DNA from 3 places in the Arthrobacter sp. CG_A4 genome. Region 1 is predicted to be linked to each of the others. Evidence: riboswitches for the same ligand, from Rfam matches in the RefSeq annotation. Region 1 holds a riboswitch; each other region holds the start of a gene.
The links. Region 1 has a riboswitch for S-adenosylmethionine ahead of metX (homoserine O-acetyltransferase MetX). Riboswitches for the same ligand answer to the same signal wherever they lie in the genome.
Positions count from the first base shown of each region.

Region 1 (10,115 bases):
GGTCCTTTGAGGAGCATCCCAATGTCCAAAGCCTGGTCCTTCGAAACCCGCCAGATCCACGCCGGCCAGGAGCCGGACAGCGCCACCGGCGCGCGGGCGCTGCCCATCTACCAGACGACGTCGTTCGTGTTTCCCAGCGCCGAAAGCGCCGCGAACCGCTTCGCCCTCGCCGAGCTCGCCCCCATCTACACCCGGATCGGCAACCCCACCCAGGACGCCGTGGAGCAGAGGGTGGCGAGCCTGGAAGGCGGCCTCGCGGCGCTGCTGCTGAGCTCCGGCCAGGCCGCCGAGACCCTGGCGATCCTCAACGTGGCCGAGGCAGGCGACCATGTTGTGGCCAGCCCCAGCCTCTACGGCGGCACCTACAACCTGCTGGCGCACACGCTGAAGAAGTTCGGCATCTCCGTGACCTTTGTCAAGGACCCGGACAACCTGCAGCAGTGGCGCGATGCCGTCCGGCCCAACACCAAGCTGTTCTTCGGCGAAGTGGTCTCCAACCCCCGCCAGGACGTTCTGGACATCGAGGGCATTTCGACGGCCGCCCACGACGCCGGTGTGCCGCTGATCGTGGACAACACCCTGTCAACCCCCTACCTGATCCGCCCGATCGAGTGGGGCGCAGACATTGTGGTCCACTCCGCCACCAAGTACCTCGGCGGCCACGGCACCGCGATCGCCGGCGTGATCGTGGACTCCGGCAACTTCGACTTCGGCAAGGACCCTGAGCGGTTCCCCGGCTTCAACACCCCCGATCCCAGCTACAACGGCCTCGTGTACGCCCGGGACCTGGGCAAGGACGGCGCCCTCGGCGCGAACCTTTCCTACATCCTCAAGGCCCGCGTCCAGCTCCTGCGCGACCTCGGCTCGGCGGTGTCGCCGTTCAACGCCTTCCTCATCGCCCAGGGCATCGAGACCCTGAGCCTGCGCGTCGAGCGGCACGTCGCCAACGCCACCACGGTGGCCGGATGGCTTGAGGCACGGGACGACGTCGAATCCGTCGCCTACGCTGGGCTGCCGTCCAGCCCCTGGTACGAGCGCGGCCGCAAGTACGGTCCAAAGGGTACCGGCGCCGTCGTGGCGTTCAACATCGCCGGGGGAGCGGAGGCCGGCAAGCGCTTCGTCGATGCCCTCGAACTCCACTCCCATGTGGCGAACATCGGTGACGTGCGCTCGCTGGTGATCCACCCGGCGTCGACCACCCACAGCCAGCTGACGCCGGAACAGCAGGCGATTGCCGGCGTGACGCCGGGTCTGGTGCGGCTGTCCGTGGGCCTGGAACACATCGATGACATCCTCGAGGACCTCGACGCCGGATTCCGCGCGGCCAAGAGCGCCTGAGCACCGCCGCTCCCGGCGTGCCGCCGCTGGAAATTCGGGCGCTTGAGCTTAGGGGCGCTGGAAATTTGGGGCGCGCGACGCCGGGAGTCATACGGTCGTCACAATCTTCGCCACAACGGTGCCTCCTTTCGTAAACTGAATGAAGGTCATGAGTGCCAGTGACAGCCCCGGCTTGCTGGCCGGCAACCCTCCTTCCGCGGCGGGGTGCCCCGGGTGAAGACCTGGCCCGCCGGTCAGCTGACGGCGGGCAAGCGCGACGTTAGGTCCTCACATGAGCATTGCCGTCTCCCGCAAGGGCGTACCCGGGAACAAGACCCCCCACAACCCAGCTGCCCCGCCGGAAACGGAGAGGCTGGAAACCGGACGCCCGGAAGCAGCCCGTTCCGAACGAGTCCCGGACGGGACCGTGCAATACCTCCGGATCGGGGACCTCCAGCTCGAATCCGGCTCGACGCTGCCGGACATCACCCTCGCCTACGAGACGTGGGGGACCCTCACCCCGGACGGCTCCAACGCGGTGCTGATCGAACATGCACTGACCGGGGACACCCACGTCACCCGCGGCGCCACCGAGGAACCGGGCTGGTGGGAGCAGCTCGCCGGCCCCGGCGCCCCGGTGGACACGGACACGTACTTTGCTGTCTCCGTCAACATCCTCGGCGGCTGCTACGGCTCCACCGGACCGTCCTCGCCGGCGCCGGACGGCAAACCCTGGGGCTCACGCTTCCCGCTGGTCACGCTGCGGGACACCACCGCGGCCGAGGCCAGGCTGGCCGATGCCCTCGGCATCCGCTGCTGGCACGCCGTCCTGGGCGGCTCCCTCGGCGGCGCGCGCGCCCTCGAGTGGGCCGTCAGCTACCCGGAGCGGGTGTCGCGCTGTGCCGTGATCTCCATCGGCGCCAGCAGCACCGCCGAGCAGATCGCCTTCGCCCAGGCCCAGACCCTCGCCATCCGGCAGGACCCCAACTTCAGGGGCGGGGACTACTACGGCGGTCCGCAACCGCAAGCCGGCCTGGCCCTGGCGCGCCGGATCGCGCACATCACTTACCGCTCCGCCGCGGAACTGGACGGCCGCTTCGGCCGGAACGCCCAGGACTCCGAGACCCCGCTGGAAGCCGGTTCCCTGGCCGGCCGCGGACGCTATCAGGTGGAGAGTTACCTTGACCACCAGGGCAACAAACTGGTCCGCCGCTTCGACGCAAACAGCTACATCGCCATCACCGAGGCGCTGATGAGCCACGACGTCAGCCGCGGACGCGGGGCACTCGAGGAGGCGCTGGCTCCGGCCACGGCGGACTTCCTGATCGCGGCTGTCGACTCGGACCGGCTGTACTTCCCTTCCCAGTCCCGGGCCCTCGCCGACGCATTGCCGGGCGAGGTGGCGGTGCACACCATCGAGGCGCCGATCGGCCATGATGGCTTCCTCACCGAGATCGGCCAGCTCAGCGGCCAGCTCCGGCTGAACTTCTTCGGCTAGCCGCTCTTCGGCTCTTGTACTGCCGGACCGGCAGTCCGGGCGCGGTGGCCGGGCTCAGGGACATGCCCCGCGCCGGGGCCAGCGTATGGACATAGTGCCCTTATGCCCAGTCCCGGGTGCGAAGAATGGGCATGTCCCCCCGTTACCGGCACAAAAAGGTTCAGGTCCGGCCCTCCGCGCACTCTGGCAGGGCGCCGTCGTACGCTCACGCTCCCTGGTGGCAGAGACCCTGGCCGGCGGCGGGCTGGACTCGCTGGCCCTGCGCACCTGGCCCGACGGCGGGGCGCCCAGCCTGCGCTGGATCGTCTGCCACATGATCGAGGAGTACGCGCGGCACAACGGCCATGCCGATCTTCTGCGCGAATCCGTGGACGGAAGTACCGGAGAATGAGGAGCCCGTGTGCATTTTTGCAGACGGGCCCTGCACTAATGGCCGTTGAGGCCGCGGGCATGAGCGCCCATAATCGTTGAGAATGATGCCCGTGTCACACGTCACAGGTATTCTCTGTCCAGTGGTCCATAGGGTGTCGACGGAGACACCGAAGGAGTCGACATGACTACGCAAAATGCCGCCGCGAGGCGCCCGGAAGAGCCCGATGTCAAGACGTCCGGCCTGAAGAAGGTTGTGACGGCCTCCATGGCCGGCACGGTGGTGGAATGGTATGAGTTCTTCCTCTACGCCTCCGCCGCCACCCTGGTCTTCGGCAAGCTGTTCTTCCCGAACTCCGGCACTGAGCTCGACGGCATCATTGCAGCCTTCGTGACCTATGCGGTCGGTTTCGTTGCCCGCCCCATCGGCGGCATCGTCTTCGGGCACTTCGGCGACAAGTTCGGCCGCAAGCAGCTGCTCCAGCTGAGCATCATCCTCGTCGGTGTCGCCACCTTCGCGATGGGCTGCCTGCCCACCTTCCAGCAGATCGGCTACTGGGCGCCGGCACTGCTGGTCTTCCTGCGGTTTGTCCAGGGCTTCGCCGTCGGCGGCGAATGGGGCGGCGCCGTCCTCCTCGTTGCCGAGCACAGCCCCAGCAAATCCCGCGGATTCTGGTCCAGCTGGCCGCAGTCAGCTGTTCCTATGGGCAACCTGCTCGCCACCGGCGTGCTGTTCACCCTCTCCTCCACGCTGTCCCCGGCTGACTTCCTCAGCTGGGGCTGGCGCGTGGCGTTCTGGCTCTCCGCCGTGATCGTGGTAGTCGGCTACTACATCCGCACCAAGGTCCAGGACGCCCCGATCTTCCTCGAGGCACGCAAAGAAGTTGTGGTGGAGAACAAGGGATACGGCGTCGCCGAGGTCTTCCGCCGCTACCCGCGCGGCGTCTTCACGGCCATGGGCCTGCGCTTCGCGGAGAACATCCTCTACTACCTTGTGGTCACCTTCTCCATTACTTACCTGAAGATCGTGGTCCAGACGGACACCTCGCGCATCCTGCTGCTCCTGCTGGTGGCGCACTTCGTCCACTTCTGTGCAGTGCCGCTGGTGGGCAAGCTCTCCGACGCTTACGGACGCAAGCCCGTCTACATGGCCGGCGCCATCCTCGGCGGGACCTGGGGCTTCTTCGCCTTCCCGATGATGGACACCAAGAACGACCTGATCATCCTCGCCGCCATCACCATCGGCCTCCTGTTCCACGCCCTCATGTACGCCGGCCAGCCGGCCATCATGGCCGAGATGTTCCCGACCCGGATGCGCTACTCCGGCGTCTCGCTCGGCTACCAGGTCACATCAATCGTGGCCGGGTCGCTGGCTCCGATCATAGCGACGGCGCTGCTGAGCCAGTTCAAGTCCTCCACCCCGGTGGCCATCTACCTGCTCGGCGCCTGTATGGTCACGATGGTGGCAGTGTTCTTCCTCAAGGAAACCCGCGGCATCTCACTTCACGACGTCGACGCCGCCGACGCCCGCGGCACCGCCGACCTCCTTGCCGCCGGCAAGAAATAATACGGCAAGAGGCAGCAGCCAGAAGTAACTTCCGTCAGGCAGAACAACGGCCCGTGTCCCCGCACTGCGGGGCAGGGGCCGTTGTTGTTGGCCGCCGGGCTCAGCCCAGCAGGACGTCCTGGCGCTCGGCGATCTCGGTCCGGATCGTGGCCAGCACAGCCAGTACCGGGGCCGAGCGCAACGATTCCGAGCGTGCCACCGCCCAGATCGGCAGCTGGCGCTGGAAAACGTCCGGCAGTACGGGCAGGAAACCGGAGTTCCCGGCCACCAGGAAGTTGGGCAGCAGCCCGATCCCGGCGCCGCGCCGCACGGCCTCGAGCTGGGCGAAGATGCTGGTGGCCTGGAAGCTGGACCGCGGCATGGGGAGCTGGGTGGAGCGGTGGCCGAGTTCCGCGACCTGCAGCGCCGATTCCACGTAAGAGACAAAGCCGTGCCGCCGGACGTCGTCGAGCGTCACCGGCAGTCCGCGTTCCTGCGCGTACTGCGGACTGGCGTAGAGCCGGAGGAAGTAGTTGGACAGGAAGATGGTCTGCGCGTTGCTGACGTCCATGTTGCCCACCACCACTTCGAGGTCCACGCCCGAGCGGTTCCGGCTGACCTTGCGGGTGGCGCTCAGCATCTCCACGTTCAGCAGCGGGTGCTCCTGCTGCAGCCGGACCAGTGCCGGGGTGAGGAACTCGGCGCCGAAGCCGTCCGGGGTGCTGATCCGGACCAGGCCGGAGAGCGCATCCCCGCTGTGGGCAATGCGGTTTGACAGCGCACCGAGGGTACTTTCGATTGCCTCGGCCGCAGTCACCGCCTGGCTGCCGAGCTCCGTCAGCTCCCAGCCGTGCGGGCTCCGCTCGAGGGTACGGCCGCCCAGCTGCTTGTCCAGGGCCAGGATCCGCCGGGAAATGGTGGTGTGCGTGGTGCCGAGCGTCTCCGCCACCGCGTTAAACCGGCCCAGCCGGGCAACGGTCAGCAGGATGAGCAGGTCATCCGGGCTCGGAAGCCGCCTTAGGTCCACAACCGTCCGCCTTTCGAAGTATGTGCATCGATGCACATGGCATCTGTAGTTTTTCGCCTTGATTGCACTGTAACAGGGTGTGATGCTGGACACGGAACGTCCGGCGAAACGGCCGGATTGTGCGGACGCGGACAAAGACCCATGAAGTACGCACGACACAAAGCAAAGGAGCTTACGCCATGGCAGTAATCGCTTGGATCGGACTGGGGAACATGGGCGGGTCCATGTCGGTGAACCTCGCCAAAGCCGGCCACAACGTCCGCGGCTTCGACCTCAACGCCGAGGCCGTTGCCGCCGCTGTGGCCGGCGGCGTGAAGCCGGCCGGCAGTATCGCCGAAGCGGTCGACGGCGCAGACGTCGTCTTCACCATGCTGCCCAAGGGCGAGCACGCCCGCGCCGTGTACCTCGGCGGGGACGGCGTCCTGGCCCACGCGGACACCCGCACGCTGCTGGTGGATTCCTCCACGATCGACATCGCCTCCGCCCAGGCCCTGCACGACGCCGCCGCTGCCGCCGGCTTCCGCTTCGTCGACGCGCCGGTCTCCGGCGGGATGAGCGGCGCCAAGGCTGCCACCCTGACCTTCATGATTGGCGGCGAAGCCGGCGCCGTGGCCGAGGCCACCGAGTACATCAAGCCGATGGCTGCCAACATCATCCCCACCGGCGGGGCCACCACCGGCCAGGCCGCGAAGATCTGCAACAACCTCATGCTCTTCATCAACCTGGCCGCAACGGCCGAGGGCGCCGTTTTGGCGGACCGGCTCGGCCTGGACAAGCAGGTTTTCTGGGACATCGCCTCCGTCTCCTCCGGCGACAGCTGGGCGCTGCGCACCTGGTATCCGGTGGCCGGCGTGGTTCCCACGGCCGCTTCCAACAATGATTTCGCCCCGACCTTCACCACAGAGCTGGCCAACAAGGACATCGGACTCGCCATCAGCGCCGCCCGTGACACCGGCACCCCGCTGGTGATCGGCGAGCACGTCCAGCAGCTCTTCCAGCAGCTCGTCGACGCCGGCCAGTCCGGCATGGACTGCTCCGCGATCGTCAAGCTGGTCGACGGCAGCCTCGACTCCGCCAAAACAGAAACTGCCAAGTAGCCACCGCCCTCTCCACGAAAGAGACCCACCCATGGAACGCATTCCGCACTTCATCAACGGCGCCCTGATTTCCGACGCCGATCGCTACGGCCCTGTCTTCAATCCGGCCACCGGCGAGCAGGAGAAGGAGGTCGCCCTGGCCTCCGCAGTCCGGGTCGAGGAGGCCATCGACGCCGCCCGCGCCGCCCTGCCGGGCTGGCGCGCCACCAGCCTGGCCAAGCGCACCGCCATCTTTTTCAAGGTCCGTGAACTGCTGATGCAGCGTAGGCCCGAACTGGCGGCCCTGCTGACCAGTGAACACGGCAAGGTCCTCTCCGATGCCGAGGGCGAGATCACCCGCGGCCTGGAAAACATCGAATTCGCCACCGGGCTGTCCCACGCGCTCAAGGGCGAGCGTTCCGAACAGGTCGCGGGCGGCGTCGACGTCCACTCGGTGCGCCAGCCGGTCGGCGTCGTCGCCTGCATCACGCCGTTCAACTTTCCCGCCATGGTGCCGCTGTGGATGATCGGCAGCGCCCTGGCCTGCGGCAACACCGTGCTGCTCAAGCCCAGCGAGAAGGACCCGTCCTCGGCCGTCTTCATCGCGCAGGTCTTCGCCGAGGCCGGCCTGCCCGCCGGAGTCCTCAACGTGGTCCACGGCGACAAGGAAGCTGTCGACGTGCTCCTTGAGCATCCGGCCGTCAAAGCCATCAGCTTCGTGGGCTCGACGCCGATCGCGCAGTCCATCTACAAACGCGCCGCCGATCACGGCAAGCGGGTGCAGGCCCTGGGCGGCGCCAAGAACCATATGGTGGTCCTGCCGGACGCGGACCTGTCCATGGCCGCCGATGCCGCCGTCTCAGCCGCCTACGGCTCCGCGGGCGAGCGCTGCATGGCCGTCAGCGTCCTGGTGGCCGTCGGGAACATCGCCGACGAGCTTGTCGGGGCGATCAGCACCCGGATGGCCACGCTGAAGATCGGCCCCGGCACCGACCCCGCCTCGCAGATGGGCCCGCTCATCACCGCCGAGCACCGCGACAAGGTCGCCTCCTACGTGGCCGGTGCCGCCAATGAAGGCGCCACCGTGGTGGTGGACGGCCGGGCCCAGGAGTTCGACTCCAACGGGTTCTTCATCGGCGTCAGCCTGATCGACCACGTCAAGCCGGGCATGAAGGTCTACGACGACGAGATCTTCGGCCCCGTCCTGTCCGTGGTCCGGGTCGAGACGTACCAGGACGCCGTCCGGCTCGTCAACGACAACGAGTTTGGCAACGGCGTGGCGATCTTCACGCGCGACGGCGGCGCAGCGCGCCAGTTCGAGTTCGACGTCGAGGCCGGCATGGTGGGCGTCAACGTGCCGATCCCGGTGCCGGTGGGCACCTTCTCCTTCGGCGGCTGGAAGAACTCGCTCTTCGGCGACACCCACATGTACGGCCCCGAAAGCATCCGCTTCTACACCCGGGGCAAGGTGGTCACCACCCGCTGGCCGGACCCGTCCACCTCGGTGATCGACCTCGGCTTCCCGCAGGTCGACTAACCCCCCCCGGGCCCCCCGGCCCCGCCTCCCCAAAAGGCAACGCGGGGTCATATACGGCCCATCCGGCACCCGATCATGGGCCGTATGTGACCCCGCGTTGTTGGTAAGGGGGTCAGCCCTTCATGATCTCCGCGCGCTGGGCCATGTAGTCCTCCATGGCGAGTTCACCGTTGCTGTACCGCTGGTCCAGTTCCGCCAGCTTGCGCGCCCGAAAGCCCTGCGGTGCCGACGGCGGCGGGGGCACCGCAGGTCCCGACGGCTGCTGGACCTCAGCGGGCTGCTGTCCGAACTGCTGCGCATCCTGCTGCTGGAAGGGCTTGGGCTGGTTGCCCGGGTAACCCGGGCTGTCCTCGTAGGGGACCGGCGGCTGGTAGCCCGCCGGCGGCGTTGGAGGCTGCGGAGCGCCCAGCTGGCCGAAGCCGCCGTAGTAGTCCCGCTGGGTGAAGCCGTCACGGGGCTGCTTGTTCTGCTGTCCGGGGTAGTTCCCGGCATCGCCTCCGGGAGTATCGCCGGGGAACTGCCCGAACTGGCCAGGGAAGCCGCCCGGCATACCCTGGTCCCGATTCCGGCCGCGCACCGACTTCCTGTAGTAGCGCATCCCTATCGGGATCAGGAATGACAGAACGATGATCCAGAAGAACATATTGTTCACGGTACGGCGCCTTTCAGAAAGTGTCCTTCCAGCTTAACGCCCACACCCTGTCCGCCGTGCCGGGGTGCTACGTGCGCGCGGGTTCCTCGGCACCGGGCGGGCCTTCGCCGGAGCCCAGCGGAACACCGGGCCCGAACACCGGGCCGGGCAGCGGTCGCTTTGCCGTCATACCGTCGCCGGAGGAACGGTGCCGCAGCCGCCGCACCACCCACGGCATGAAATATTCGCGGGCCCACACCAGGTCCCCGGTCCGCGCCTCCCGCCAGCTCCGCTGCGGCAGCGGCTTGGGGGAGAGCGGCTCGAGCGTGTGCCGGACGTTGAGGGAATCCAGCACCATGGCCGCGATGGTGTGGTGTCCCAGCGGCGAAAAGTGCAGGCGGTCCGCGTCCCACATCTGGGGATCGTTGAGTTGCCGCAAGGACCACATATCCGCGATGACGGCGTCGTGGCGGGCAGCGATGGTGCGGAGGTTCTCGTTGTAGATGGCCACCTTGCTGCGGACCCGGCCCAGCACGGACGAGCCGGTGTCGGGTCCGTTGAAGAGCACCACGGTTGCGCCGCCCAGGCCCAGGATCTGCACCAACGAGTCCAGCTTCTCCGCCAGCAGATCGGGATCGCCGCCGGGCCGGATCAGGTCGTTGCCGCCGGCGGACAGGGTCACGAGGTCCGGGCGGAGCGAAAGGCAGTGCGCCAGTTGCTGGTCCGCGATCTGCTGCAGGAGCCGGCCCCGGACGGCGAGGTTGGCGTACGCGAAACCCTCGTGGCCGTGGCTCAGTTCCTCGGCCACACGGTCGGCCCAGCCCCGGTGGCCGCCGGGGCTCGCGGGCTCGGGATCGCCGATGCCCTCGGTGAAGGAATCCCCCAGGGCCACGTAGCGGGTCCACGGGTGGGTCACGGCAGTAGCTGGCGGATTGTCCATGGCTTCGGTTTCGCTCACCTTCATATCCTGCACTGTTCCAGTAAAACTACGCCACCGAAAGATGTTACCGGCGGGTAATGGGAAAGTGGAACTGCAAGAATGGAGCCATGACTCACGCTCCTGCCTTTCCCGCGCCCGTTGTCCTGTGGTCCACCGCCGAGGAGGACCGCGCCG
Region 1 is NZ_JAXCID010000012.1:83,313-93,427, forward strand. It holds gene RCH07_RS07430 (bifunctional o-acetylhomoserine/o-acetylserine sulfhydrylase) at 22-1,338, shown strand; SAM riboswitch class IV at 1,483-1,598, shown strand; gene metX (homoserine O-acetyltransferase MetX) at 1,610-2,815, shown strand; gene RCH07_RS07440 (mycothiol transferase) at 2,901-3,206, shown strand; gene RCH07_RS07445 (MFS transporter) at 3,369-4,751, shown strand; gene RCH07_RS07450 (LysR family transcriptional regulator) at 4,852-5,757, opposite strand; gene mmsB (3-hydroxyisobutyrate dehydrogenase) at 5,937-6,854, shown strand; gene RCH07_RS07460 (CoA-acylating methylmalonate-semialdehyde dehydrogenase) at 6,886-8,370, shown strand; gene RCH07_RS07465 (hypothetical protein) at 8,483-9,013, opposite strand; gene RCH07_RS07470 (SGNH/GDSL hydrolase family protein) at 9,090-9,965, opposite strand; gene RCH07_RS07475 (alpha/beta hydrolase) at 10,049-10,115, shown strand, end outside.

Region 2 (10,115 bases), on a different contig from region 1:
CGCGGCGGGCTTCCTGCTGCTGATGCGGGTGGGCCTGCCGCTGGACTATTTCGGGCAAATCCTGCCGGGGCTGCTGGTCTTCGGACTGGGCCTGGCCGTGACGGTGGCGCCGCTTACGTCCGCCATCCTGGGGGCTGTGGAGCCGGAAGAGGCCGGCATCGGTTCCGCCGTCAACAACGCAGTGGCGCGCATCGCGGGGCTGGTGGGCATCGCCGCCGCCGGGCTGATCACCGGACCGGAGATCACGACGTCGGGCGTGGTCAGTACCGTTGTGGTCACCGCGGTGCTGTTCTTCGCGGGCGCGGTGGCGTCCGCCGTCGGCATCCGCAACCGCCCGGCGACGGCCGGGGTTGAGTAGTCCCCGAGTCAGGAGTCAGGCGGCGTACCCGGTGAGGGCCAGGCCAAGCGCCGCAGCCGCGAGCCCGGCGATGAGGTTGGCGGCGACATTGAGCGCGGCGGCGCGGTACCGCGCCTCACTGGCCAGCCGCACCGTGGCGGTGGTCCAGGAGCTGAAGGTGGTGAGGCCGCCCGCCAGGCCGGTCACGAGTCCGGCTTGCCACTCCGGCCCGAGCCCCAGCTCTTTGGTCACACCCATGGACAAGCCGATGATGAAGGACCCGGCGACGTTGACCAGCAGGGTTGCCCACGGCCAGTGCGGCCGGGGGCCGGGGCGGTGCGCAAACCAGGAGTCGGCGGCGAAGCGCAGCAGGGCCCCGGCGACCCCGAAGATGCCCACCAGCAGCGGGGTGATCATGACGCTGCGCCCCCCGCGTCGGCCGGTGCCTTGCCGGCCAGTGCCGTGCCGGATTTCCAGCCGGCCGCGGCGGCGCCGAGCCCCAGCACGACGGAGAGTACCAGGTAGGCCAGCCAGATGCTGTGGAAGCCGCCGCGGAACTGCTGGTCCGCCGAGTACACCACTGCGGAGAATGTGGTGAAGGAACCCAGCAGGCCGGGGCCGAGGCCGGCACGGAGCCAGACGGCCGTCCGGGGCCGCGCGATCCAGAGGGTGGTGAGGGCGGCGAGGACAAAACTCCCGGCGACGTTTATCACCAGGGTGGTCCACGGCACGGCGCCGGACGCCTCCGGGAACAGCAGGCCGGCACCGTAGCGCAGCTCCGTTCCGAGCAGGCCGCCGACTGCGACGGCTGCCCACGCACGCCAGCCGGGCAGTCCCGGGCGTCTCACCGCAGGGCCTTCCGGCACCGTGCCCGCCACTCAGCGCCCGCCACCTAGCGCCCTTCGACGCTGCAGCCGGCGTGGGCCGCGCCGCTGTGGACCCACAGGGCGGCGGTGACTTCCCCGGCGAGGTCGAATTCCCGCAGGGTCCCGCCGGAGCCGATGCGCACCACGAGCGCCCCGCCGAAGGGCTTCCGGCCCAGCACCTCGACGTCGGCGTCCAGATCGATCTCTTCGGCCGCAAGGTAGCGCAGCAGCTCGGGGTTTTCATCGCTGATCCGGGTGATCCGGCCGGTGTGGCCGTCGTCGAGTTCGCTCATCCGGTGCGCCGGCGGCATCAGCACGGAGCCGTCGGCGGCCGGGATCGGATCGCCGTGCGGGTCGCGGACCGGATTCCCCAGCTTGGCGGCCATCCGCTCGATGAAGGTGTCCGAGACGGCGTGTTCTAACAGCTCGGCTTCGTCGTGGACCTCGTCCCAGCGGTAGCCGAGCTCCCGGACGAGGAAGGTTTCGATCAGACGGTGACGCCGGACCATGGACAGGGCCAGTGTGACGCCGTCGGGCGTGAGGGTGATGGCGCTGTAGGGCTGGTGGTCCACCAGGCCCTGGTCCTTGAGCTTGCGGACCATCTCGGAGACCGAGGAGTTGGCGACACCCAGGCGCTGCGCGAGCTGCGTCGAGCTGATGGGTTTGTCCTGCCACTCAGTGAAGGTGTAAATGACTTTGACGTAGTCCTCAATCGAGGAGGAGGGGGCACCGGTCTTCACTGACCCAACCCTACCGTCAGCCGGCGCCGGTGAGCGTGAGCCACAGCAGGACGACGTTCAGCGCCACCACCAGCACCACGCTGATGATGCCGGCGATCCGCAGCGGCATGCCGTCCGCGAAGCGGCCCATCAGCGCCTTGTCGCTGGTCAGCACCACCAGCGGGATCAGGACGAAGGGAATGCCGAAGCTCAGCACCACCTGGCTGAGGATCAGACCCCAGGTGGGGTCGAAGCCGACGGACAGCAGCACAACCGCCGGGATCAGCGTGACCACGCGCCGGACCATCAGCGGGATGCGGATCTTGAGCAGACCCTGCATGATGGTTCCGCCCGCGTAGCAGCCCACGGAGGTGGAGGCCAGGCCGGAGGCTAGCAGGCCGACGGCGAAAACGACGCCGATGATCGGGCCCAGATTGGCCGTAATCGCCGCGTGGGCCCCCTCGATGGTGTCGGTACCGGCCACGCCGCCCAGGGTTGACGCCGCCAGCAGCAACATGCCGATGTTCACCACGCCGGCGATGGCAAGGGCCACCACGACGTCGAGCCGGGTGGCTTTGACGAGCCGGATGATCGCGGGCAACGGAACGTGCAGGTGCGGGTTGGGGCGGTGCCGGTCCCGGGACAGGGCCGAGTGGACGTAGATGGCGTGCGGCATCACGGTGGCGCCGAGCATACTGGCGGCCAGCAGGACGGTGTCCGGGCCCTGGAAGCCGGGGATCAGCCCGGCCGCCACGCCGGCCGGATCCGGCGGGCTGATGAAGAGCCCGGCCAGGAAGCCGATGCTGATGATGCCGAGAAGGAAGATGATGACGAACTCGAAGGGCCGCTGCCGGTTTTTCGCCTGCACCGCCAGCAGGAGCATGGATACCGCGCCGACGATCACGGCCCCGAGCGGGAGCGGCAGTCCGAAGAGCAGGTACAGTGCGATGGACCCGCCAACGACCTCGGCCAGGTCGGTGGCCGCGGCCACGATTTCGGCCTGGGCCCAGAAGGCGCGGCGCCAGAAGGGCTTGAGGCGTTCGCCGAGGATTTCCGGCAGGCTCTTGCCGGTGACGATACCGAGCTTCGCGGACTGGTACTGGACCAGCACGGCCATGACGTTGGCGGCCACCAGGACCCAGACCAGGAGGTAGCCGTACTGGGCGCCGGCGGTGAGGTTTGCCGCGACGTTGCCGGGATCCACATAGGCAATCGAGGCCACGAAAGCCGGGCCCAGCAGGCCAAGCAGGGCCCGGCGGGCGCCTGGTTTCCGGCCGGGCACCTTCGGTGCCGATGGTTGGTATCCGCTTACTTCCAGCACGGCGGGCCCCTCTGGATCGGTTGGTCAGCTGGCCCGCTGTGAGAATGGTCGGTTTACCAGCCATGACGCCCGGTGTGGGCTGGCGGTGCGGCCCGCGCCATTGTTTGTTGGGACCTGCAAAAAGTTGTTAGGACTACCGAAACCATAAGCCTCTGCGCCGGTAACGCGCAATCCGGCCGGCAACAGCGCAGCGGCTATGAGACGGCGTCGTCAGGCCCGGACTGCGCGCCATGCCTGGGTTAGGTAGGGGAGCCGCAGCGGCTCGCCGGGCCCGTGGCCCAGCTGCCCGTGCAGGTACCAGTCGAGGTTGCCCAGCACCTTGGTCCGGGTAGGCTCCGAGGCCTTCAGATAGTAGCTGCGGGACTTGGCCAGCGCCAGGATGTCCGCGGTTGTGACCGGGTCATCCCAGCGGGTGAGGTGGCTCTCCATACCGGTGAATTCCGGACCCAGCGGCGGCGTGAAATGCGGTTTGTGGACATCCCCGGCGTGCATGATCCGGGAGAGCCGGTGGACCCACGGGACTGAGGTGTCCAGCTGGTTCCAGATCAGGCCCAGGACGCCGTGCGGGCGCAGGATCCTGGCGAACTCCGTGCTGGCCAGGAGCGGATCGCACCAGTGCCAGGCTTGGGCGACCGTGACCAGATCGAAGGCTTGAGCCGGCAATCCTGTGTGTTCGGCGGTGCCGGTGACGGCGGAGACGGCCGGGAGCATCCGGCGCAGCTGGTCCAGCATGCCGGCGGACGGATCCACTGCCACGGCGTGCAGCCCTCGTGCGACCAGCAGGGCGGTGAACTTTCCGGTGCCGGCGCCGATATCCGCGGCGTCCTGCGCCCCGGCCGGGATCAGCCAGTCGGCCGACTCTGCGGGGTAGCCCGGGCGGACCCGCTGGTAGTGTTCGCCGCCGTCCTGGAAGCTCTGCCCGAGCTCCTGGCGGCGCTCGCGGTCCAGTTTGGGGCCGCCGCGTGTCACGTGCGATCTCCTTCGGCCAGATCCGGATGGTACCTCTCGAATTTACCGCACCCTGCGGAGGAGCGTTTCCAGCCCAGGCCGCTAGCTCGGGTCGCTGGTGGTCATTTTCCCTGGTTCGTCGGGGTCAGGCTGGACCGGGTCCTTCGCATGCCGGGGGACATGCCCATTCTTCGAACCCGGGACTGGGCTTAATGGCACTATGTCCATCCGCTGGCTCCGGCGCGGGGCATGTCCCTGAGCCCGGCCGTCCCACACTCCCGGACCCGAACCCCCGACGAACTAACCAAAATGTCCGCTAACCCAGGCCGCAGGGTGCCGCCCCGGCGGTGCCGGGCGTGTTGGGCGCCCACTGCGGGTAGCTGCGGGAGTCGTTGGCCGGCACCCAGCGGCCGGCATCCACCACATAATCCCAGCCCAGGCCGTTCTCCCTCAGTTCCTCCAGCCCTGCCAGCAGCCGCTGGGCGTCCTCCATCCGGGAGCCGACGCCGAAGCTGGCCCGCAGCGAGCCGGAGGGCAGCCCGAGCCGGCGGAGCAGCGGATGCGCGCAGAAGCGGCCGTCACGCAGGCCGATGCCGTGCTCCGCGGACAGGTACGCGGCCACCAGGCCGGCGTCGTAGCCCGCCACGGAGAAGTTGACGACGCCGATGCTGCCGCTTCCAGGCCCGCCGCCGTCAGGCCCGCCGTTGTCGCGTCCGCCGCCGTCCGGCCCGCCGATGTCGCGTCCGCCGTCGTCAAGGCCGGAGTCGGAGAAGATCCGGTGGACGGTGACGCCGTCGATCCGCTGGAGCCCCTCGACCAGGAAGGACCGGATGGTGTTCTCGTGGGCCTGCCACTGCTCCGGATCCAGGGCAGCGATCACCTGGGTGGCCCGGGCTAGGGTTGCGGCGCCCAGGACATTGGGGGAGCCGCCCTCGTGCCGGGCCGGCCCGGTGGTCCAGCTGACCGTGTCGAGCCGGGCGTCCTGCACGGCCCCGCCGCCGGCCAGGTGCGGGGTGCCGGCGTCCAGCCAGTCCGGCCGGCCCACCAGGACGCCGGCGCCGAAGGGCGCGTAGAGCTTGTGGCCGGAGAAGGCGAGGTAGTCGACGTCGTCCGCGGCGATGTCGATCCTGCGGTGCGGGGCCAGTTGGGCGGCGTCGACCACGATCCGGGCGCCGAACTCGTGGGCCAGCGCTGCCAGCGCGCGGATTGGCAGGATTTCGCCGGTGACGTTGGAGGCGCCGGTCACGGCGAGCAGGCTGACGCCGCCGTGGGACAGTTCCCCGCGGAGCCGCTCCAGCGTGGCGGCCACGGTGGGGGCGGCCACAACGCTGCGGTGCGGGACGGCCTGCCACGGCAGCAGGTTGGCGTGGTGTTCGATGTCGAGGAAGAGCACCTCGCCGGTGTGTTTGCCGCCGGCGACCGGCAGGCAACCGGCGAGCAGGTTCAGTGAGTCGGTGGTGTTCCGGGTGAAGATCACGGAGTCGTCCGGGCGTCCGCCCACGAACTCGCGGACGATCGTCCGGGCGTTCTCGTACACGGAGGTGCTGATCTGGGAGGCGTAGCCGGCGCCGCGGTGGACGCTAGCGTAGTACGGCAGGATCTCGTTCAGGTAGGCCGAGACGACGGACAGCGCGGGTGCGGAGGCGCCGTAGTCCAGATTGGCGTAGCGGACGTGGCCGCCCTGGATCAGTGGCGCCTGGATCTCGGCGCCGGTGACCGCCGAGAGCGGCCGGCGGGCGACGGCGAACGCGTCGTCCGGGCGCCCGGCTTCTGCACCGGGGTGGAACCCGGGGGCAAATCCGGAGTTGGCGGGAAAAGTGGCAGTCGTCATGGGACCTCGCTCGAGACAGGACCCCATTTGCCGGGGATCCGCGCTTGCCGGGTCCGTTCCGGACCGGCCAGGTCGTCACCCGGGGCACCCCGCCGCGAAGGAGGGTTGCCGGCCAGCAAACCGGGGTTTAGCGCTGGCACTCGTGACCTGCTTCGAGCCTAGGACATCCGCGCCGGCGGCGAACAGGGAGTGCCGCATTGTGAAGCGCTTTGTTACGCGGCGCCACGAACGGGCACCCTCAAATACGACAATCGACGGCCGCCGCCGTCGATTGTCCGGCAGCCGCTAGAGCAGGTCGTCTAGTCCCGGGTTGAGGCGCCTGAGCACCTCGGAGTGCAGGATCGAGTTGGTGGCCAGGGCGTTGCCGCCGAACGGGCCATCTTCCCCCTCGAGGGAGGTGAAGCGGCCGCCCGCCTCGGTGACGATGGGGACCAGCGCGGCCATGTCGTAGAGGTTCAGTTCGGGCTCGCACGCGATGTCGACGGCGCCTTCCGCCACGAGGCAGTAGGACCAGAAGTCGCCGTAGGCGCGGGTGCGCCAGACCTCCTCGGTGAGGCCGAGGAATTCATCCAGGTTTCCCCGCTGCTTCCAGCCGCCCAGGCTTGAGTAGGACAGTGAGGCATCCGAGAGCTCAGAGACGTTGGAGACCTTCAGCCGGGTCGCGGCGGCCAGCGAGCGGCCCATGTACGCACCGGCGCCCTTGGCAGCCCACCAGCGCTTGCCCAGTGCCGGGGCGCTGACGACGCCGACAACCGGCTCGCCCTCGTCCACAAGAGCGATCAGGGTAGCCCAGACGGGAACGCCGCGGACGAAGTTCTTGGTCCCGTCGATCGGGTCGATGATCCAGCGCCGCGAGCCGTGGCCGGAGCTGCCGAACTCCTCGCCCAGCACAGCGTCGCGGGGTCGGGAGCGGGAGAGCTGGCCGCGGATGGCTTCCTCGACGGACTTATCGGCATCGGTGACCGGCGTCAGGTCCGGCTTCGTCTCGATCCGAAGGTCGAGCGCCTTGAAGCGGCTCATGGTCTGGGAATCTACGGAATCTGCCAGTACATGGGCAAGGCGCAGGTCATCGTTGTAGCTCGAAGCGGGTTGACTCATGGTTCCAAGCTACCGCCAAAGCGGGCAGCCGACCGGGAGGCTGCGTCGCTGCGCCACGGGAAGCGGGACAGGCGGGCGCAACCGACACGTCAGGAGACGGTGCCCAGTTCCTTGACGTCCTGCGCTTCCATCCGCGGGTCGGTGCCCAGCAGCCGGCGCAGCGAGGTCAGCCGGGCGGGGCCTGACGGGCCGGCATGTCCCCCCGCTACCCAGGCGTCGACACCGCAGTTGACGGCGCTGGTGTTGTGCTTACAGCCCCGCTCGCAGCGGTCGGTGCCGGGTTCCAGATCCGGGAAGGAACGCAGGATCCGGTCCGGGTCCACATGGGCCAGGCCGAAGGAGCGGATGCCGGGGGTATCGATGATCCAGCTGCCGGACGGCGCATCGTTGACCTTGAGGGCCAGCGCCGAGGAGGACGTGTGCCGGCCGCGCCCGGTCACGGCGTTGACGCCGCCGGTGGCGCGCTCGGCCCCGGTCAGGGCATTGACCATGGTGGACTTTCCGACGCCGGAATGGCCCAGCATCACCGTGACCTTCCCATCGAGGTAGCCGCGTAACTGTGAGACGGCGTCCTTGTCGAGCCGTGCCGAGAGCCCGTCGTCCGAGCGGGCGTCGATTCCGGAGGCGGCTGAATCCGCCGTCTTGGAAATGATCACCGGGAACGCGAGGTGCTGATAGTTGGACAGCAGCCCGGCGGGATCCTTGACGTCGGCCTTGGTGACGAGCAGCAGGGGAGAAATGCCGGCGTCGTAGGCGGCCACGAGGGCGCGGTCGATGAAACCGGTCCGGGGTTCAGGGTTGGCGGCCGCCACCACGATCACCAGCTGGTCGGCATTGGCGACGACGGCGCGTTCGATCGGATCGGTGTCGTCCGCGCTGCGCCGCAGCAGGGTTTTGCGGTCCTGGATCCTGACCAGCCGGGCCAGGGTGTCCGGCTCGCCGCTGACGTCCCCCACAAGGGAGACGAAGTCGCCGGCCACCACAGGGTTGCGGCGCAGTTCCCGGGCGCGGGCGGCGATGATCTTGCGTTCCTCGCCTGTGCCCTCGCCGACGACGGCGGTGTAGCGTCCGCGGTCGACGGTGATGATCCGGCCGGTGACGGCATCGTCGTAGCTGGGCCGGTCCTTCGTACGGGGGCGTGAGCCCTTCTTATTGGGGCGGATCCGGACATCGGATTCATCCCAGGAGTCAGTGCTGCGTGCCACTGGCGGCGTCCTTGTCTGCCGGGGGTGCGTCGGACGGGGGTGGGTCCGCGAGGGGTGCGTCTGCAGCGGATGCGTCCGCCGGGGGTGCGTCTGCCGGGGGTGCGTCCGACGGGGCGGGCGTCCCGGGGGAGGACTGGGCCAGCATGGCTTCCCACAACCGGGGGAAGTCCGGCATGGTTTTGGCCGTGGTCGCGATGTCCTCGACCTCGATGCCGGCTACGGCCAGGCCCAGGATGGCGCCGGCGGTGGCCATACGGTGGTCCGCATAGCTGTGGACGGCGCCGCCGTGCAGCAGAGCGGGCCGGATAATGAGGCCGTCGGACGTCTCTTCGGCGTCGCCGCCGAGGCGGTTGATCTCGGCCACCAGTGCCGCCAGCCGGTCCGTTTCGTGGCCGCGGAGGTGGGCAATGCCGCTGAGCCGGGAGGATCCGGAAGCCAGGGCACAAAGGGCAGCCACGGTGGGCGCGAGTTCGCTGGTTCCATCGAAGTGGGCGCCCTTAATCTCCGGGCCGCCGGTGACGGTCAGGATGCCGTCCTCCAGCGTAACGGTGGCTCCCATGGTGGTGAGAATGCTGCGCCAGAGGTCTCCCACCTGGGTGGTTCCGGCGGGCCAGTCCGGGATCCGGACCGTGCCGCGGGTTGCCAGGGCTGCCGCGAGGAAGGGGCCGGCGTTGGAGAGGTCCTGTTCGATGCGGCGGTCGAAGGCGCGGATGGGCCCGGGGGAGACAGCCCAGTGGTTAGGGACCGAGTCATCCACGGTCACTCCCACGCCGCGCAGCACGGCGACGGTCATGGTGATGTGGTCCATGCTGGGCACGGGCTTACCTGGATGTTCGGTGCTGCGGTGTTCCAGGTGCAGCCCGTCCGTGAAGCGCGCACCGGCCAGCAGCAGAGCGGACACGAACTGCGAGGACGCGCTGGCATCGATGACAAGGTGCCCGCCGCGGACCTCACCGGTGCCGTGGACGGTGAACGGCAGGGACGACGCCGGCCCGCCGTCGGCCGCGCTGACAGCGACGCCGAGCCCCGTGAGAGCCTCGACGATGGTGCCCATCGGCCGGTTGCGGGCGTGCAGGTCGCCGTCGAACAACGTATCTCCGTGACGCAGTGCCGCCACCGGGGGGACGAAGCGCATGACGGTGCCGGCCAGGCCGCAGTCGATTCCGGTGCCGGCCGCAGGGCTGTCCAGGCTGATGGGGGTGATTTCCAGGTCGGGGCCGAAGGCACCGTCACCGGGGACCTCCGTGATGGTGGCGCCGAGCCGGCGCAGCGCCTCGATCATCAGGGTGGAGTCCCGGGAGTGCAGCGGCGCCCGCAGTCGCGAGGGCCCGTCGGCGATGGCAGCCAGCACCAAATACCTATTGGTCAGGGACTTGGAGCCCGGCACGGTGACCGTCGCGTCGACGGGCCGTCCGGCGAACGGTGCCCGCCAGAGCGGGGCGACGCCAGCCGGGACGGGGAGGGCAGCTGCGGTGGGGGTGGTGCCGGCCATGTGCTTGCTTATGCTCCGACGGTGTGGTCTACGGCCTTACGTACCGCTTTGTCGGCTTTCTTCAGCTGCTTGCCCGTGGTCTTCCTGACGTCCGAGGCGAGGTGGCCGGCGTTCTTCCTGGCGTCGGCCGCGAGGTGCTCCGCGCGCCAGGCCAGGCTGGGCTTGCCGTTCGTGTCCACGGAGGCCAGCAGCACGCCGCCCGTCAGCGAGACGTTCTTCAGCAGCTGCTTGCGGCGGGCGTCGCGGCCCTCCTTGGAGGTGATGTCCGCGCTGCGCCATTCGACGTAGCCATTGAGGG
Region 2 is NZ_JAXCID010000020.1:20,237-30,351, reverse strand. It holds gene RCH07_RS10315 (MFS transporter) at 1-358, shown strand, start outside; gene RCH07_RS10310 (fluoride efflux transporter FluC) at 374-754, opposite strand; gene RCH07_RS10305 (fluoride efflux transporter FluC) at 751-1,185, opposite strand; gene RCH07_RS10300 (metal-dependent transcriptional regulator) at 1,230-1,943, opposite strand; gene RCH07_RS10295 (Nramp family divalent metal transporter) at 1,960-3,243, opposite strand; gene RCH07_RS10290 (class I SAM-dependent methyltransferase) at 3,454-4,212, opposite strand; gene RCH07_RS10285 (aminotransferase class V-fold PLP-dependent enzyme) at 4,508-6,022, opposite strand; SAM riboswitch class IV at 6,058-6,170, opposite strand; gene hisN (histidinol-phosphatase) at 6,308-7,120, opposite strand; gene rsgA (ribosome small subunit-dependent GTPase A) at 7,210-8,325, opposite strand; gene aroA (3-phosphoshikimate 1-carboxyvinyltransferase) at 8,309-9,817, opposite strand; gene RCH07_RS10265 (DoxX family protein) at 9,826-10,115, opposite strand, start outside.
Region 2: it holds a riboswitch for S-adenosylmethionine, as region 1 does, so the genes downstream of both, RCH07_RS10285 (aminotransferase class V-fold PLP-dependent enzyme) here and metX (homoserine O-acetyltransferase MetX) in region 1, are expected to answer to the same signal.

Region 3 (10,115 bases), on a different contig from region 1:
GTCCGCTGGGGACCACCTGCGCCGTGATCGCCCCGGCGTGGGGTTCGGGCCGGTGCGCCAGTTGGTCCTCGAGCGCCTCGTCCGTTTCGCTGAGCCAGTCCGTGGCGAAGACCACGTTGAGGGTGGTGACGATCGGGCCGCGGAGGCAGGCCATCAGCTCCACCCACTCGCGGCCCACCTTGCGGTGCCGGGGGTTGTTGTAGGACGGCTCGATCAGGTTCTGCGAGCCGGTGAAGGCGGTCTCGCCGTCGATCACCATGATTTTGCGGTGGTTGCGCAGATCCGGCCGGCGCCACTGCCCGCGCACGGGCCGGAGCGGCAGCATGGGCCGCCAGCTGATTTTGCCGGCCTTGAGCCGGGCGATCAGTTTGCGGTAGCCCGGGATCCGCAGCGTGCCCAGGTGGTCGAACAGGAGCCGGACTTCGACGCCGCGCTCGGCGGCCTCTTCCATTGCGGTCAGCAGATCGTCCGTGAAGTGGTCCGAGCTCAGGATGTAGAACTCCGCGTTGACGAAGCTCTTGGCCTCCCGGACCGCCGCCGCCATCGCCTTGATCGAGTCGGGGTAGCCGGGCAGCAGCTCCACACTGTTGCCGTCCACCATGGGCAGCGAGCCCAGGGTCTTGTTCAGTTCCGCGGCGGACGCCACCCATTCCGGACCGCTGTACCGGCTTTCGAGATCAGCCAGCTCGGACGTGCCGGCGCGGACCCGCCGGTTCACGGCATCCTGCTGCGCTCTACGCTTCCGCGACAGCCGGAAGTTACCGAACAGCAGGAACAGCACCACGCCCACGGCAGGGACGAAGAAGATGATCAGCAGCCACGCCATCGCGGTGGTGGGCCGGCGGTTTCCGGGGATGATGCCGAGGGCCAGCACGCGGATGGCGAGGTCGATCAGGGTCAGGATGAGAATGGCCCAGTATGGGAGTGATTCCGCCAGCGAAAATGGCCACAGCACAGGCGAACCCCTCCAGTCCAGGACCCGCGGAACAGTTCCGAATCGGGCAACCTGCAAATCTTATCCCGTGGCCGGCCGCACTAAGCTGAAGCCATGACTTCTCCTGCCTCCGGTCCCGGCCCCGTCACGGTTCTGGTGTTTTTGGATCCCGCGTTCGAAAGCGGCCGTCTTGCCGATGCCTCAAAACCCCAGCTGATGGTCACTGACCAGGGCGCCACGCGCGGTGACGGGGTCTTCGAATCCCTCCTTGCGGTCGGCGGGAAGCCCCGCAAGCTTCAGGCCCATCTGGACCGCCTTGCCGGATCCGCCGGTCTGCTGGAGCTGGATATTCCTGCCCCGGACGCCTGGCGCCGGGCGATCGAGACCGCGATCAGCGAGTACCGGGGCCCGCGCACCTCCGCCGAACCGGGCACGGACGAGGGCACGGAAGAGGGCACAGACGAGGTGGCCGTGAAGCTCCTCGTGACCCGCGGCGTGGAGGGCACCAACACACCGAGCTGCTGGGTCCAGGCTTCGGCTCCCGGTGCCGCCGGGCGCCGCCAGCGAGAGACCGGAATCGACGTCATCCTGCTGGACCGCGGCTACGACAGCGAGGCCGGCGAGCGCGCCCCCTGGCTCCTGATGGGCGCCAAGACCCTCTCTTACGCCGTCAACATGGCAGCGCTACGCTACGCGCACGCCCAGGGCGCGGACGATGTCATCTTCGTCTCCGCGGACGGCCGGGTCCTGGAGGGCCCGACGTCCACCGTGCTGCTCGCCCACCTGGAATCCTCCGACGACGGCGCCGGCGGTGTCCGCACCGTCCGGCGCCTCATCACGCCGCAGCTGGACAGCGGGATCCTGCCCGGCACCTCGCAGGGCGCCCTCTTCAAAGCCGCCAAGGCCGCCGGCTGGGAGCTGGGCTACGGGCCGCTGGAGCCGGACGATCTGTACGACGCCGACGCCGTCTGGCTGATCTCAAGCATCCGGCTGCTGGCCCCGGTCAACCACATCCACGGCAGGGAAATCGGCACCCCGGAACTGCGCAGGCAGCTCACGGCCGAGCTCAATGCGCTCTACGCCACCATCGACTAACCACGATCTACAGCAACGCGGGGTCACATAGCGCCCATCCGGCGGCCCGGGACGGGCCGTAGGTGACCCCGCGTTGCCCCATGCTTTCGGTTCCGGACCGTCCGGCCTTCGGCCCCGCGCCCGGAGCCGCTCCGCCGCCCTGCCAGGACGCTGAGCTCCTTCACCAGAGCGGCCAGCAGCGCAAGACCGCGGTATACGGCATAGACCGGGAGAAGCGGGAACACCCACACCCGGCGCAGCTTCCCCCACGAGCCGTTGATCACCAGCTCCAGCGCCGCGACTCCCAGCGTCGCGGAAATCACCACGCCGCCCAGCACCGCCCAGGCATCTGCTCCGAGCCGGCCATAGCCCAGCGGCACCAGACAGGCCAAAGTGAGCAGGCCCGCGAGCTGGAGCACGGGCCCAAAGACAGTGACCAACAGCGCCGCCATGAGGCTGTCACCGAGGGCGCGCCGCCGCAGGTCCCCTATCGCGCACTTGTGGATCCACAGGGACTGCAGAAGCGACCGTTCGCGGCGGACCTGGTGGCTCCAGAGCGCGCCCATATTCGACGGCCCCGCCTTCCGGATCAGGGCGCGCGGTGCAAAGACAACCCGGTACCCGGCCTGGCGCACGCGCCAGCCCAGCTCAAGGTCACCCTCCGCCGTGTCTTCGCGGAATGGTCCCACCTCGGCAATGACGGCGTGGCGCACAGCTGTCATTCCCCCGGACATGGTGGGGAGGCCGCCGGTCACCGACTGTGCGCGCCAGGTGGTGCCGCTGCCCAGCCGGCGGATGAGGTCCAGGACCCGGGCCGGACCCGACGTCGGCTCCGTTGTCCCTTCGCTGCCGCGGACCGCCCCGGTGCGCTGGTCCTCGAAGCCTTGAAGCATCCGGTCGATGGTGCGCGGGGTCACGGCCGCGTCCGCGGCCAGGAACATGAGGATCTCCCCTGTGGCGTAACGGATGCCCAGGTTCAGTGCGCTACCCGTGCCGGCATGGGACTGCGCCGTGATGACGATCCGTCCGTCCTGCGCGGCGAACCCCGCCATCAGCTCGGCGGTGTTGTCGGTGGAGCCGTCGTCCACGATGATCAGCTCGTACCGCTCATACCTGCTCGCCTGGACGGACCGTACGCAGTTCGCAATCACAGCCGCCTCGCTGTGCGCCGAAACAATGATGGACACCGTAGGCCAGCGGGCCCAGAGGCCGGGCGGGCCGCTGCGCCGTCGGCGGGTGGCCCGGACCTCGAACCAGGCCGCAAGCGGCAGGGCAAGGACTCGTGCCAGCCCGAGGGCCAGGACCGGCAGCCCGAGGGCCATCAGCCAGGTGTGCTCCGCCGCCATGGCCGGCTCAGCCCAGCACTCTTGCGTAGACAGCCGGGCACCGCCGGAAGGACGCAGGGTTGAACGACGGGAGGAGGAAAGTCGCCAGAACCGCGTCGAGCAGCTCGGGCGCGGACGCGCTGCTGGCCCCAAAATGTGCACTCACGCCCAGCACCACAGGGGCCGCATCGGCACGGCACCGGATCTCGACGTCCACGGGCCCGGTCAGGCCGAGTACGCGGACGGCGGCCAGGGCCAGCTTGCCGATCCCGGCGGCTTCGCCCGCCGCCACCCGCCGGCCGGTCCCCCCGCCTCCGGAGTCTGTGCTTCCGGAATCCCCGCCTCCGGAGCCCGGTCTGCGCGGCCCGGTCTGCTCGAAGACGACGGCGACTGGCGCCATGGCGTTGTGCACGGGTGTGCCGAAGACCATGGCGAGGTACGAGGTTCCCGGTATGAACTCCTGGACGATCTGGCCCTCCGGCACAAGTCCCCAGTCCACCGCACCGGCTTCGGCCAGCACTTGAACACCCTGACCGGCCTGGGCCGACCTCGGATTCAGGACGACGGGACCGCCCAGTGCCGCCAGGGACGCCGGCGCGGCGGCGAAGTCGCTGGCCACGCCGAACCGGGGAACGGGGATCCCGGCCGCGTGCAGCGTCCACGCGGTGAAGAGCCGGTCGTTGGCGAGGGCGACCGGGCCAGGGTCGGCGACGATGAGCCGGATGCCCTCGGCGAACCCGGCGCGGGCGGCGGCCAGGTACGGAAGCTCCTCGCTGAGCGTAGGAATGACCACATTGAGGGATCGTGCGTCGATGAGCCGGCGGAGCGCAGGGACCCAGTCCGGATCACCAGGCGGCGGGATCCGGACGGTCTCGGCGCCGTCGGGGCCCGGCACGTCGCTGTTGTCGGCGCCGAGAACGGGAATTCCCCGGGCCGACAACTGCGCAGCGACGGCGCAGCCGGCTGCGCTGCCTACTCCGGTGACCAATATGCGCGGACCCATGGTTCCCCCTCCACTGCGTCCCGCCGCTGCCGGTTCTCCGGCAACGGCGGTTCACAGGCATCTGAGACCTTGCCGGCCATGCGGCCGGACCTGTCCTCCCAGTAGACCGGCCACCGGCCGGGGGCACACGAGTGGCCACTACTTGCAACGCCCGCCCCGGCACCACTGCCGTCCGGCACAGCTACCTGCTTCTCGAGGGGCCACCATGAGGTCACGGACCGGTCCGGTTACTAAACATGACGACGACGGCGGTGCGGGCCGGCGTCGTAAGTGTTACGTTTTTGGGGAGTAATGAGACCCGGCACCAAGCCCTGACTGGCCGGTCGGCAACCCTCCCTTTCGCGGCGGGGTGCCTCAGGTGAATACTCGGCATATCGACCATTCGAGCTGCAAGCGTGAAAGAAGGAGATCCGTCGTGACTGACGCGTCCGCCCCCGCCGTGCCAAGCACAGCACCCGCCCCGTCCCCCGCGGCAACTGCCGCAACCGCCGCAACCGCCGCGACCGCCGCGACCAAAGAGGGGAAACTGGCCTACCGCCTGTTCACCGGCCCAGACGACCGCGCTTTCTGCGAGCGCGTCTCGGCCGCCCTGGCCGAGGGCTATGTGCTGCACGGAAGCCCCTCCGCCACCGTCAACGGCAGCAGCGTCATTGTTGTCCAGGCTGTGGTGCTGCCGGCAGCAATCGCCATCGCTGACGCCGCCGTCGCAAGCGCTGTCGAGGATCTGGACAGCGACGGTTTCGGCTACGAAGAGACCATCGAGGGCCACGCGTGAGGTACGCCGGGGACCTCAGCCCGCAGGAAGCCTGGGCCAGGCTTGAGGCGGGCGCGCTCCTGGTGGACGTCCGCACCGAGGATGAATGGGCCCACATCGGCGTCCCGGACACCGCATCCGCGAACGGCACCCGGAACGCCCCGCTGTTCATCCAGTGGAACCTGGCCGGCGGTATCCCCAACAGGCAGTTCTTGGACCAGCTGAAGCAGCAGGCACCCGAAGATCACGGCACCGAACTGATATTTCTCTGCCGTTCCGGCGTGCGCTCCATCGCCGCCGCGGAGGCCGCCGCCGAGGCCGGCTTCACCTCGTACAACGTCCTCGAAGGCTACGAAGGCGAACCGGACCGGCACGGCGGACGGACCGTCAACGGCTGGAAGAACCGGGGCCTGCCCACCATCCGCGGAAAGCACTAGGTGACCTTCAATCCCGACGCCGCCGGCTGGGGCCCCGGCACGCAGGCCGTCCGCGGCGGACTCGACCGCACCGGCTTCCAGGAAACCACCGAGCCGATCTTCCTCAACTCCGGTTTCGTCTACGAATCAGCCGCCGCAGCGGAACGCGCCTTCACCGGCGAGGACGAACGCTTCGTCTACTCCCGCTACGGCAACCCCTCGGTGGCGACCTTTCAGGAACGCCTCCGGCTGCTCGAAGGCACCGAGGCATGCTTTGCGACGGCGTCCGGGATGTCGGCGGTGTTCACCGCCCTCGGCGCGCTGCTGGCGGCGGGCGACCGTGTGGTGGCCGCCCGCTCACTGTTCGGCTCCTGCTTCGTGATCCTCAACGAGATCCTGCCGCGCTGGGGCGTGGAGACGGTCTTCGTGGACGGCCCGGACCTGGCGCAATGGCAGGCCGCGCTGGGCGAGCCGACGACGGCGGTCTTCTTCGAGTCGCCGTCGAACCCGATGCAGGAAATCGTGGACATCGCCGCCGTGAGCGAACTGGCACACGCCGCCGGCGCCACGGTCGTCGTCGACAATGTCTTTGCCACTCCCCTGCTGCAGCGCTGCGGGGAGCTCGGCGCGGACGTGATCGTCTACTCCGGCACCAAACACATCGACGGCCAGGGCCGGGTGCTCGGCGGCGCGATCCTGGGTACCAGGGAATTCATCGGGGGCCCGGTCAAGCAGCTCATGCGCCATACCGGCCCGGCGCTCTCCGCGTTCAACGCCTGGGTGCTGACCAAGGGCCTGGAAACCATGGCCCTGCGGGTGAACCACTCCGCGGCGTCGGCCCTGCGGCTGGCCGAATGGCTTGAGGGACAGCCCGCGGTGAGCTGGGTGCGGTACCCGCTGCTGAAATCGCACCCGCAGTACGGGCTGGCCGCGAAGCAGATGAAGGCCGGCGGCACGGTGCTCACGCTTGAGCTCTCGCCGTCGGCGGGCCGCTCCGCCAAGGACGCCGCGTTCGCCCTGCTGGACGGGCTGCGCATCATCGATATCTCCAACAACCTGGGCGACGCGAAGTCCCTCATCACCCACCCCGCCACAACAACACACCGTGCCATGGGCCCGGACGGCCGTGCGGCGATCGGGCTTAGCGACGGCGTCGTGCGGCTCTCCGTGGGACTGGAAGACAGCAATGACCTGATCAGCGACCTCGGCCAGGCGCTCAAGCGGGTCTAGCGGGCATTCTCGTTAGTTCGTCGGGGGTCCGGGCGCGGTGGCCGGACTCCGGGACATGCCCCGCGCCCGGGCCAGCGGATGGACATAGGGTCATTGCGTCCAGTCCCGGGTGCGAAAAATGAGCATGTCCCCGCTGGACTGGACACCGGCCCGAAGGGACATGCCCCGCGCCGGAGCCAGCGGATGGACATAGGGTCATTGCGTCCAGTCCCCGGTGCGAAAAATGGGCATGTCCCGCTGCGATGTTCGGCCCGGCGATGTCAGGCCCGGCGCACCCGGCCCAGGGACGGGGCCTGTTCCGCGGGATCCCCGGTCCCGGCCCCCTCGCCGGTCAGCTGCACGGCCCGGGCCACGACGGCGGCGAGTCCACCGTGCGCGAACGGCCGGCGCTGCAGCTGGGAACCGGTCCCTTCACTGAGGATCCGCGCGATGCCCGCCCGGACCTGCTCGAGCTCGCCCTGCTCCGCCAGCACGGGGGCCAGATAGTCCACGAGGGCCTGGACGACGTCCGGCGCCGGGGCGGGCGTGAAGGTGCCGAAGTCCAGCAGTTGCCCGCGCAGCCCGCAATTGCTGGCCTGCCAGGCCGCCATCCGCAACAACAGCGTCGGCACCGGGGCGGGCTCGACGCCGTCGGCCCATTCCCGGGCGGCCGATTCCACCAGCGCGCGCACCAGCACGGCGAGCAGCGCCGCGTCCCCGGCCCGGAGGCACACATCCGCGACCCGGACCTCCACGGTGGGATGGTGCCGGCAGAGCCTCGCGTCGAAGTAGATCATCCCCTCGTCCAGCAGCACGCCGCTGTCCACCAGCCGGGTCACCAACCGCCGGTAAACCGGCAGGCTGCCAAAAATCATGGTGGGCCCCGAGCCCGGCCAGCGGTTCCACGCCTGCGTGCGGTAGCTTTCAAAGCCTGTCTCCGCGCCGTTCCAGTAGGGCGAGTTCGCGCTGAGGGCGATCAGCACAGCCAGCTTGTCGCGGATCCGGTCCATCACCGCCACGCCCTCCTCCGGCGACTCCACAAGGGTATGGACGTGGAAGCCGCAGGTCAGCTGGTCCCGGACGATCACCCCGAAACGCTCCTGCATGGCGATGTAGCGCGGTTTGGGCGTGGTGTGGGTCGCAGATCCCCGGGGCGAGGTGGCCAGGGCCGCGACGCGGGCGCCGTGTTCCCGGGCGGCCTGGTCTGCCAGGGCGCGGCCCTGCAGGACCTGCCGCAAGAGTGCGGCGTAGTCCAGGCACGGCTGCGTCCGGGTTTCAATCTGTTCAAGTTTGAGCTCGAAGCTGAAGCCGGCGTCCTCGTGGACCGGAGTCCTGGGCACACCGGCGGCTACCTCCCGGCCGGTGTCCGGCCCTGGCGGGACCAGGGTGGGCAGCATAACGTCGGCCAGGGCAAGGGGCATCCCCGTTTCCGGGTCGACGATCAGCAGTTCTTCCTCCACACCGAAGGTGCGCATGCATCTATTGTGCGTCAGGACCGGCCCAAGCGCGCTACCCCAACGCGGGGTCACTCCGCGCCCATGCCGGGCCGCCGGACGGGCGCGATGTGACCCCGCGTTGCTTTGGTCAGTGGGGCGCCAGGGGGTCAGTCCTGGAAGTACTCGATCTTCGCGCCGATGGTGTTCAGCCGCTCGGCCAGGTCTTCGTAGCCGCGCTCGATCACGTAGATGTTCCGCAGTTCGGAGACGCCGCGGGCAGCGAGCATCGCCAGCAGCAGGCAGGCGGCGGGACGGAGCGCGGGCGGACAGCCCACCTCGGCCGCGCGCCACTTGGTGGGGCCGTTGACGTAGATCCGGTGCGGGTCCAGCAGCTGCACCTGGGCGCCGAGCTTGTTCAGTTCGGTGAGGTAGATCGCGCGGTTGTCGTAGACCCAGTCGTGGATCATCGTCTGGCCCTTGGCATTGGCTGCGATGACCGCGAAGAACGGCAGGTTATCGATGTTCAGGCCGGGGAACGGCATAGGGTGGATCTTGTCCTCCGGCGCGTGCAGTGCAGACGGCTTGGTGGTGACGTCCACCAGCCTGGTGCGGCCGTTGCGGGCCAGGTACTCGCCGGAGACCTCAAGCCGCTGGCCCATCTGCTCCAGCGTCGCGAGTTCGATTTCCATGAACTCGATGGGGACGCGGCGGATGGTGACTTCCGAGTCCGTCACAATGCCGGCGGTGATGAGGCTCATCGCCTCGATCGGGTCCTCGGACGGGAAATACTCGATGTCGACGTCGATCGAGGGCCGGCCGGTGATCTTCAGGGTGGTGGTTCCCACACCGTCGATCTGCACACCGAGCATCTGCAGGTAGAAGCAGAGGTCCTGGACCATGTAGTTGGGGCTGGCGTTGCGGATGATCGTGGTGCCGCGGCGGTGGGCGGCGGCCATGATGGCGTTCTCCGTGACGGTGTCACCGCGCTCGCCGAGCACGAACGAGCGGTCAAGTCCGTCCGACGGCGGTGCCTGCACCGCGTAGAAGCCGGACTTGGCGTCCACGCTCAGGCCGAACTGGCGCAGCGCCTGCATGTGCGGCTGCACGGTGCGGGTGCCGAGGTCGCAGCCGCCCGCGTAGGGCAGCCGGTATTCGCTGGATTCGTCCAGCAAGGGACCCAGCAGCATAATTACGCTGCGGGTACGGCGGGCAGCTTCCACGTCCATGGAGCCGAGGTCCAGGACGGCGGGGCGGCGGATCTGCAGATCGCTGGCGTTGAGCCAGGTGCATTCGACGCCGATGCTGGTCAGCACCTCCACGATCCGGTTGACCTCTTCGATCCGGGCCAGCCGGCGCAGCGTCGTGGTGCCGCGGTTGATCAGGCTGGCGCAAAGCAGGGCGACGCCGGCGTTCTTGCTGCTGTTGACGTCGACGGCGCCGGAGAGGCTGCGGCCGCCCTCCACCCGGAGGTGGGTCATGGCCGGGCGGCCCACCTTGACGATGGTGCGGCCGAAGATGGTCTCGAGCCGCTGGATCATTTTCAGGCTCAGATTCTGCTTGCCCTGTTCCATCCTGGCGATGGCGCTCTGGCTGGTTCCCAGCTCGGCGGCGAGCTGTCCCTGGGTCCAGCCTTTTTGGCCGCGGGCATCGCGGAGCAGCACGCCTACATGTTCAGCAGTCTGTTGAGTCATCACAAAAAAATATCACGGATGAGTTATTCACCCCGGGGATTACCGCCGAAATGGCGTTAAACTCGCAGGAATATCCGTACTGTGCGATACTGCCCGCTACTGCCGCGCGAGGAAAACCATGTTCCAGGTCCCGGCCCCCAGCGCCGCGGCGACGGCGGCCCCGGCGATCCCCAGCCCGCCCAGCAGCACCCACACGTCAAGGATGCTGTAGACCGATTTCCGCGCCCACGTCCGCTGTGAGCCGCCGAACCCTCGTGCCTCCATGGTGACCGC
Region 3 is NZ_JAXCID010000053.1:8,962-19,076, forward strand. It holds gene cls (cardiolipin synthase) at 1-955, opposite strand, end outside; gene RCH07_RS17230 (aminodeoxychorismate lyase) at 1,049-2,029, shown strand; gene RCH07_RS17235 (glycosyltransferase) at 2,053-3,354, opposite strand; gene RCH07_RS17240 (hypothetical protein) at 3,362-4,336, opposite strand; SAM riboswitch class IV at 4,624-4,738, shown strand; gene RCH07_RS17245 (DUF1737 domain-containing protein) at 4,863-5,111, shown strand; gene RCH07_RS17250 (rhodanese-like domain-containing protein) at 5,108-5,527, shown strand; gene RCH07_RS17255 (O-succinylhomoserine sulfhydrylase) at 5,528-6,736, shown strand; gene RCH07_RS17260 (glutamate--cysteine ligase 2) at 6,997-8,190, opposite strand; gene RCH07_RS17265 (UDP-N-acetylglucosamine 1-carboxyvinyltransferase) at 8,319-9,842, opposite strand; gene RCH07_RS17270 (energy-coupling factor transporter transmembrane component T family protein) at 9,939-10,115, opposite strand, start outside.
Region 3: it holds a riboswitch for S-adenosylmethionine, as region 1 does, so the genes downstream of both, RCH07_RS17245 (DUF1737 domain-containing protein) here and metX (homoserine O-acetyltransferase MetX) in region 1, are expected to answer to the same signal.